Regions from separate parts of the Nocardia sp. NPDC055053 genome, predicted to be linked through region 2. Evidence: riboswitches for the same ligand, from Rfam matches in the RefSeq annotation. Region 2 holds a riboswitch; each other region holds the start of a gene.
The links. A riboswitch is a leader RNA that binds a small molecule or an ion and turns the genes downstream of it on or off. The one in region 2 is predicted to bind S-adenosylmethionine.
Positions count from the first base shown of each region.

Region 1 (2,943 bases), on a different contig from region 2:
CCCAGGTGTCGTCGGGGCTGATGCCGTGTTCGCGCAGGTAGGCCACCACCGCTTCGCCTTTGGCATCGCCGATCATCGGCCGGTGGACCTCGCCGGTCAGCGAGCCGTGTTCGTCGAGCACCGGCTCGGTGGCGATGATGTGATCGGCACCGACCGCGGCGGCCACCGGAGCGATCGCCGGTGCGAACGATCCGGAGAGCAGGACGGTGCGAACGCCTGAATCATGATGTGCGCGCAGTGCTTCCAAGGTATCGAGATAGAACGGCGCGCCATCCGCGGCGAAGGTGTCGAACCAGCGCTGCCCCGACTCATCGAGCGCGGCGTACTCGACTCCGCGATAGATCCGGTAGTAGTGGCGGTTGATCTCCTCGCGCGGAGTGCCCGCTGCCGCCAGCTGTTTGATCTCGCCGGTGATGCGCGCGTACTCGCTGCCGTCGTCACCGCGCTCGGTGAGCCAGTGCCGCAGGAACGCGAACATGCTCTTGACGGTGATCAACGTTTCGTCGACATCGAAGAACGCCACGCTCATGCCGACTCCGCCAGGTGCGCGGTGACCGCCTTGGCCGCCTTGGCTCGCTCGATCTGCGCGATGCGGTCGTTGGGCAGCGCGGTGAACTCGATGCGCGAGCCGGCCACGGTCTTGCCGAATTGACGCACCTCGGTCTCGATGACGAACTGCAGCTTGCCGGGATCGTCCACCGAGACCGGCGTGAGCCGGGCGTGCAGGGTCGCGGGCAGCGGGAACAGGAACGAGGTGAACCGCAGGTCCACGTTGTTCCACACGATGTAGAAGTGCTCCTGCGGCCTGCGCACGCCGTATTCGAGTTCGAACGCGGCCAGGAACAGCTGGCGCACCGCCTCGATCACCACGATGCCCTGCACGTGCTCACCGGTCTGATGGTCGAGCAGCAGTTCGTTGTCGCTGTCGAGGCGCAGGTCGGCGCGGAAGACGTTCTCGTTCTCCCTGGTCAGCCCGGCCAACAGCACATTGGAATGCTGGTACTTGTGCACGTGATGGCGGCGGGCCGGTTCGGCGATCTCGCCGACCACCCGCAGCCGGGCCCCGGCGGTCTGCGCGACATGCTCGAGGTAATCGAGATCGTGCCGGGTGATGCCCTGCCCCAGGTGCACCGTCAACTCCCGATCGGTGAGACGGCCGCCGCGCAACAGGGCGACGAGTCCCGACACGGTGTGCACCCGGTCGTCCGCGGAGATTCCGAGAAACCGGTCGGCGACCACGACGAAGGTGGTCGCCACCGTTTCCGGGGCACGGGTGGCGGAGTCGAGTTGGACAACAGACATGGATAGAACCTCCAGAAGGACGCTTATGGCGGGTGGGAACTCCCCGCCATCCGGTCGTCACCCGGAGCACCCCGCCCCCGATGGAGGGTTGCCGCCCAGCAAGCCGGGGCTCGAAGCTGGAACTCGTGACCGTCGAACGAAAATTATTCGGGCGCAGAACTTTTGAACAGTGTTGCGACCAGGTTGCGAAAAATCCGACCACGGGCGGAAGATCCCCTGGTCGACGATGCCTATGCTGTGCGTGACAGTCCGTCACACCCACCGGAGGCACCGTTGCCGAACAATCTCGAAGCCAGCATCGACATCGCCGCAGCGCCGGAGAAGGTGTGGTCGATCCTGGCCGACCTGCGCCGCATGCCCGAGCTCAGCCCGACCACGCTGAAGATGATCGCCGTCGGTGGGGTCCGCGACGGCGCCTACACCGTCAATCTGAACAAGGTCGGCTGGAAGGTGTACCCGACCACCTCGCGCATCGTGAGCTACGAGCCAAGCAAGTCCTTCGCGTTCCGGATGAACGAGAACCGCACGGTGTGGCGCTACGAGCTCCAGCCGACCGCCACCGGCACCCGCGTTGTCGAAACCCGCACCGTCGACCCCGTCAAGGGCGTGCCGGCGTGGCTGCGCGGGACGATCAAGGTCGCCCTCGGTGGTGAGGAGAAGTTCGAGGCCGACCTGGTCGCGGGCATGAACGAAACCCTCAGCAAGGTCAAGGCTGTCGCAGAGCGCTGACCTGCACAAACCCCGAGAGCCCGCCGGATGATCCGGCGGGCTCTCGGCGTTGCCGGACTGTCAGGGCAGGTCTGCGCGGATCTCGTCGAGCGCCTCCGCCGTCCGCGTGAGCAGCGCCGTCACGGTCGCCAGTTCCTCGGCGGTGAACCGCGCCGCGAGATCGCGTTCCACGGCGACCGCGCGCACGTCACCCGCGGCGGTCACCTCGCGGCCCGCCTCGGTCAGCCGGGTCTCGAGCACGTTCTTGTGCCATTCGTGCGGCGTGCGCTCGACCAGGCCACGGTCCTGGAGGTTGGTCAGGACGGTGTTCATGGTCGGTGGCGTGACCCCAGCCAGCCGGGCCAGCGCGGCGGCGGAGATGCCGGGGTTCTCCGCGAGGTGTAGCAGGGCGCTGTACTGCGGGACGGTCAGCCCGGCCGGCTTCAGCGCGGCGGTCTTCGCCGCGATCAGGGACTGCTCGGCGCGCTTGATATACGTGCCGAGCCTCTCGGCGGCGGGCATGGACGTCATGCGTGCATGGTATCCGTCCGTCATCATGTAATGCCCTTGACGATCATTAGAGCTCTAATCTACATTTCTGCCCATCACTTGATGTCTGGCATTACATCACTGAGAGGCTTCATCATGATCAGGACCAGCGCCACCATCGCACTGGCCGTCGCCTGCCTGTCCGCTACGTCGTGCGGAACCGACACCGCGCCGGCGTTGAGCACCGCCTTCGAGCTGCCCGGCGATGCCGTGTATCCCGAGGGCATCGCACTGGACGCTCGCTCCGGCGACAGCTATGTCGGCTCGTTCGCCGACGGCACGGTCTACCGGGCGGCCGCGGGCGCCGAGCGCGCGGAGGTGTTCCTGCCCGCGGGCGCGGACGGCCGCAAGACGGCCAACGGAGTGCGGGTCGACCGGGACGGC
Region 1 covers NZ_JBSGVD010000042.1:30,493-33,435, forward strand. The annotation lists gene ACWF82_RS29900 (HAD family hydrolase) at 1-529, opposite strand, end outside; gene ACWF82_RS29905 (AfsA-related hotdog domain-containing protein) at 526-1,302, opposite strand; SAM riboswitch class IV at 1,317-1,433, opposite strand; gene ACWF82_RS29910 (SRPBCC family protein) at 1,576-2,031, shown strand; gene ACWF82_RS29915 (MarR family winged helix-turn-helix transcriptional regulator) at 2,092-2,541, opposite strand; gene ACWF82_RS29920 (SMP-30/gluconolactonase/LRE family protein) at 2,656-2,943, shown strand, end outside.
Region 1: linked by a shared signal. The riboswitch ahead of ACWF82_RS29905 (AfsA-related hotdog domain-containing protein) and the one ahead of ACWF82_RS26810 (bifunctional o-acetylhomoserine/o-acetylserine sulfhydrylase) in region 2 are both predicted to bind S-adenosylmethionine.

Region 2 (2,943 bases):
CCACTCCAGCACCCGCATGCCGCCCATCGACCCGCCGACGACGGCGCCGAGCCGCTCGATCCCGAGCAGATCGAGCAGCTGCGCCTCGGCGGTCACCTGGTCACGGATGGTCAGATCGGGAAAGCGCGAGCCCCACGGCGTGCCGTCGGGCGCGAGCGAGGACGGGCCGGTGCTGCCTTTGCAGCCGCCGAGCACGTTGGTCGCGATCACACACCATTCGTCGGTGTCGATCGGCGCGCCGGGCCCGACCATGCCCTCCCACCAGCCGGGCTGCGCGTTGTCCGCGCTGGCGATGACATGCGAGTCACCGGTCAGCGCGTGTTCGACGAGCACCACATTGTCGAGAGTGGGCGAGAGCTCGCCCCAGCGTTGCACCGCCAGCCGCACATCGGGGAGCACGGCGCCGTTCTCCAGCGACACGTCCCCGATGGCGACCACGCCGAGTCGCCCGTCCGGCGGTGGCAGCAGGGCCACACCGGTTGCGGGACGGGCGATCGGCGATTCGGTGCTCACAGTCACGTCGTCGCCGCCGCGAAACCCGCGCGCAGATCGGCCAGGATGTCGTCGATTCCCTCGATGCCGACGGCGAGCCGGACCAGCCCCGGAGTGACGCCGGAGGCCAGTTGCTCTTCGGGCGTCAACTGCGAGTGCGTGGTCGATGCCGGGTGAATCACGAGAGAACGCACATCACCGATGTTAGCGACATGGCTGTGCAGGCTTAACGCGTCCACGAACTTCTTGCCCGCGTCGACACCGCCGCGCAGCTCGAACGCGACGATCGCGCCCGCGCCCTTGGGCGCGAGCTGCTTGGCCCGCGCGTACCAGGGCGAGGTCTCCAGACCCGCGTAGTACACGGCCTCGACGCCCGGCTGCTCGGCGACGAACTTCGCCACGGCCTCGGCATTGGACACGTGCCGTTCGACCCGCAGGCTCAGCGTCTCGATGCCCTGGGCGATGAGGAACGCGTTGAACGGCGACACCGCCGCACCCAGATCGCGCAGCAGCTGCACGCGGGCCTTCAGCGCGAAGGCGGGCGCGCCCAGGTCGGCGAACACCGCGCCGTGGTAGCTGGGATCGGGCTCGGTGAAACCGGGGAAGCGCGCGTTGCCGTCGGCGTCGCGCACGGTCCAGTCGAAGGTGCCACCGTCGACGATCGCGCCCGCGACCGCGGCGCCGTGCCCGCCCAGGTACTTCGTGGCCGAGTGCACGACGATGTCGGCGCCGTGGGCCAGCGGCTGGATCAGGTACGGAGTCGCGACGGTGTTGTCGACGATCAGCGGGATGCCCGCCTTGTGCGCCACCTCGGCGATGCCGGGGATGTCGAACACGGCGCTGCTCGGGTTGGCGATGGTCTCGCCGTAGAAGGCCTTGGTGTTGGGCCGGATGGCGGCCTGCCACTGCGCCAGGTCGTCGGGATCCTCGACGAAGGAGACCTCGATGCCGAGCTTGGGCAGCGAGTAGTGGAACAGGTTGTACGTGCCGCCGTAGAGGTGCGGGCTCGACACGATGTGGTCACCGGCACTGGCCAGGTTCAGGATCGCGTAGGTCTCGGCGGCCTGGCCCGAGGCCAGCAGCAGCGCCGCGACGCCACCCTCGAGCGCGGCGATGCGCTGCTCGACCGCGTCCTGGGTTGGGTTCATGATCCGGGTGTAGATGTTGCCCGGTTCGGCGAGACCGAACAGCGCGGCGGCGTGGTCGGTGTCGCGGAAGGTGTAGGAGGTGGTCTGGTAGATCGGCAGTGCCCGCGCGTTGGTGCTCGCGTCGGGTGCCTGGCCCGCGTGGATCTGCTTGGTCTCGAAGGACCAGTTCTCGGGCAGGGCAGAGTCGGTCATGAAATGCTCCAGGATTGTTTGCCGGTGTCTCGCGTCAGCTGGGTCGGATCGACGGACAACAACACATGGGGGCCTCCTGCGATGCGCGCTTGCTCTCGACCTTCGAGAGCCCGGTCATCACCCGGAGCACCCCACCGCAGCTGGAGGGTTGCCGACCAGCGAGCCGGGGCTTGGCGCTGGTACTCATGACCTTGCCGTCATGTTAACCGGCCATCGGGTCAGCGCGGAAACTTCCCCCGGTTTCGTCGCCTGGATCACTCCGCCGCCGGTGTGCCGACCCCTGGCGTGTCGCGGTCGGCCGGTGCGCCGCAGACGCGGCGAAGTTCGTGGTAGGCGCGCAGGACGGCGCTCCTGGTCACCCCGGCGGCGGCTTCCGGTGTCGAGCCGAGCAGCTCGTCCTCGATGGCGGCCAGCGACAGGTGACACAGCATCTGCCAGGTGCCCGCGACCATCCGGACCGAGAAGTCGTCCGGCGTGGTCGCCATCCGCTCGGCGAGTTGCGTGCAGACCGCGACGTTCTTCTTCTCCGCGTATTCGAGCGCGCGGGCGTTCACGGCCTGGCTGGTTCGCATGATCCGCTGCATCTGCAGGAACTGGCGCAGGAACCGGATGCCGTCGGCGTCGGCCTCGGCGTCGATGACCTGCAGATAGGCGCCGCACAGCGCCCCGAGTTCGTTGCCGGTGCGCGGTTGCTCGCCGAGCGCGGCGGCGACGGTGACCCCGAAGTCGTCGATCGGGGCGAGCACGATGTCTTCCTTCATCGGGAAGTAGCGGTTGACCGTGCGCGGGGAGACGTCGGCGCCCGCGGCGATCTGCTCGACCGTGGTCGCGTCGAAGCCCTGCGAGTCGCACAGGTTCAGCCCGACCTCGACGATCGCCGCCTTGGTCTGGATCTTCTTGCGTTCGCGCAGGCCCGTCGGCGCGCGGCCGGCCGTGGTCAGGCCTGCCGGTTCGGTCGCCCGGTCCGCGCTGATCGGAGTGGTCGAGTCCAGCATCCCTCCAGATTACCGTCCGGCTCGATTTGTCTGTCCAATCGCGCCAAATGGCGCAGTCAGACATTTTGCTCTTGACGCCAATTGTCTCGTGGTGCCAGGATTGAGCCAGCCTTCGA
Region 2 covers NZ_JBSGVD010000032.1:57,213-60,155, reverse strand. The annotation lists gene metX (homoserine O-acetyltransferase MetX) at 1-519, opposite strand, end outside; gene ACWF82_RS26810 (bifunctional o-acetylhomoserine/o-acetylserine sulfhydrylase) at 516-1,832, opposite strand; SAM riboswitch class IV at 1,913-2,023, opposite strand; gene ACWF82_RS26805 (TetR family transcriptional regulator) at 2,087-2,827, opposite strand.

Region 3 (2,943 bases), on a different contig from region 2:
CGGATGGCGGTTTCGGCGAGGGGGCGCAGTTCGACGGGTACCTCGGGCGGGACCGTCGCGCGGACGATGTCGGTGATCGAGCCCATCGAGGCCAGGCCGCCGCGGCCGGTGCTGATGTTGAGCCAGGCCACCTGCATGCCGGAGGTCTTGGTGGTGGCGGTGTCCGGCGACAGGCCGTAGGGCAGGAAGGTGAACATCGTCTGGCCGGATTTCACGGCGGTGAGGTCGAGGCCGGGGATCTGGACGGTGTTCGACGGCCACGGGCCGGGGACCGCACCCGCGACGGCGGGAACGAGGCCGAGGTCGTCACCGGCGCAGTTCGCGGCGACCGTCGGATACAGGAACGGCTGGACGCCGAGCGCTTCGAGGGTGTCGACGACGGTCTGATACGCGCCGAGCAGGTCGCCGGGACCTGCCGCCTGCGCCGCCGGCGCATCCCTGGTTACCTCGGGCGCCGCCGCCGCGGTGGGCGCGGCCAGTAGCAGCGCGGCGGCACAGGCCGCCAGCGTGGTCGGTGTGGTGAAACGACGCGGCTCGGTCACGGCGTACTCCTCATGGACGCGAAGAAATCCGACGCTACTCCCGTACCGGACGCAATCCGCGCAGGTGAGATGACACCGAGCCGTCGGCGCGTCGCACAGTGTGCCCGAGTACGCCGCTGGTTCCAAGCTCTGCGCTCACGCTGATCCTTACCGTTGTGAAGGATCCCGGCAGTGCCACATGCTGATTCGGTACCGGCCCCTGCGGCCGGTCGTACCCATCCAGAGCGACCGAGAGACCTGGCTCGATGACGTCGCAGCAACCCGCCCGCTCCCGGGTGTGGGTGCTTCCGCCGGGTTCGATGGAGGAAGAAAGTGCACCCCGTGATCGGTCCCCGTCATCGTCTCGCCGCCGTCGCCGGCGTCCTCGCCGTCGCCACCTCCGTGGTCGCGTGCGGTAGCGACAGCGCAGGCTCGGGTGGGCAGGCCGGTCCGCCGCAGCCGGGCGGCACGCTGCGGTACGGCCTGTCACAGGCGCCGTCGTGCTCAGATCCGGCGCAGGCGGGCTCGAACCAGTCCATCTACGTCGCTCGTCAGATCGTCGACTCGCTCACCGACCAGGACCCGAAGACCGGCGCGATCACGCCGTGGCTGGCCACGAGCTGGGAGGTCAGCTCCGACGCGAAGGTGTTCACGTTCACGCTCGCCGACGGCGTCACCTTCAGCGACGGCACCCCGCTCACCGCGGACTCGGTGCGCGACACCTTCGACGCGGTCGTGAAGCTCGGTGGCGCGAAGGCGCCGCTCGGCTCGAGTTACCTCACCAACTACGTCGGTACGACCGCGGTCGACAAGCTCACCGCCCGAGTGGAATTCAGCCAGCCCAACGCCCAGTTCCTGCAGGCCTCGTCTACGCCGCAGCTCGGCATCCTGGCCAAGGCGACCAATGGCAAACCGGCCGAGGCCAGGTGCGCGGGCGACAATATCGGCAGCGGGCCGTTCACCTACGCCGGCTACAAGCAGGACGTCTCGGTGACGCTGGCGAAGCGGGCCGGATATCGCTGGGGCTCGGCGGTATTCGGACATGAGGGCGAGGCGTACCTGGACCGGATCGAATTCACCGTCGTCCCCGAATCCGGGGTGCGCACCGGCAGTCTCGTCTCCGGCCAGCTCGACGCGATCAGTGACGCGCTGCCCCAGGACGCGCCGCAGATCGAGGCGGTCGGCGGCCAGGTGCTGTCCACGTCCAACCCCGGCACGCCGTTCGGCCTGCACCCCAACGTGACTCGTGGTCCGCTGCGCGACCCCGCGGTGCGCCAGGCGCTGCTGCCCGCGCTGGACCGCAAGCAGCTCGTCGACACCGTGCTCGGCCCGCAGTTCAAGGTCGCGACCTCGACCCTGGCCTCGGCGACACCCGCCTACGCGGATCTCTCGGCACAGCTGCCCAACGACCCGGCCAAGGCGAAGTCGATCCTCGACCAGGCAGGCTGGGTTCCCGGCGCCGACGGCATCCGGACGAAGAACGGTGAGCGACTGAGCTTCTCGGTGACGTTCAGCCAGGTGTTCGCGGGCAACCAGGCGATCCTGGAGCTGGTGCAGCAGCAGCTTCGCCAGGTGGGCGTCGACCTGACACTGGACCTGGTGTCGCTGCCGGAGTGGACCGCCAAGATGAACTCCAAGGACTACGACTCCACCTACGGCAACTCCACGCGAGCCGACGGCGACATTCTGCGCACGTCCTTCTCCGTCACGGGGCGCAACCTCAACGCGCGCGGGCCGATTCCGGCCCTGGACGAGACCCTGGACAAGCAGCTGGCATCCAACGATCCGGCGGCCCGTGCCGCGTTGATCAAGACCGCGCAGCAGCAGATCCTCGACAACGGCCTCTACATCCCCACCGTCGAGCTGTCGCAGGCGATCGGCGCGGCCGCGGGTACCCAGGATCTGAAGTTCGAGGCCTCGGCCCGGCTGCAGTTCTTCGACACCTGGCTGAGCGGGCGCTGATCATGAGCCGATATGTGGGTTCCCGGGTGCTGCAGGCGATCTGGGTGTTGTGGGCGGCGTTCACGATCTCCTTCGTCGTGCTCTACCTGCTGCCCGCGGATCCGGTGTCGATGGCCGCCGACGGCGGTGGGCCCGGCACGGTTGTCGACAAGGCGGCGATCGCGGAACTGCAGGCTCGCTACGGCCTGGACAAGCCGCTGTGGGAGCAGTATGTGACCGCGCTCGGCAATGCGGTCACCGGTGACCTCGGGCGGTCCATCAACACCGGTCAGCCGGTCACCGAGGCGCTCGGCGACGCCCTGCCCCCGACTCTCGGATTGGCGCTGCTCGCCCTGCTTTTCGCCGCGGTAGGTGGCACGGCACTGGCCTTCGCCGCCACCTACACGCGGCGGCCGTGGCTGCGCAATACGCTCGGTGCCTTACCACCGCTGGCTGTTTCGGTGCCGACGTTCTGGACCGG
Region 3 covers NZ_JBSGVD010000031.1:6,619-9,561, forward strand. The annotation lists gene ACWF82_RS26190 (hypothetical protein) at 1-542, opposite strand, end outside; SAM riboswitch class I at 755-848, shown strand; gene ACWF82_RS26195 (ABC transporter substrate-binding protein) at 864-2,483, shown strand; gene ACWF82_RS26200 (ABC transporter permease) at 2,486-2,943, shown strand, end outside.
Region 3: linked by a shared signal. The riboswitch ahead of ACWF82_RS26195 (ABC transporter substrate-binding protein) and the one ahead of ACWF82_RS26810 (bifunctional o-acetylhomoserine/o-acetylserine sulfhydrylase) in region 2 are both predicted to bind S-adenosylmethionine.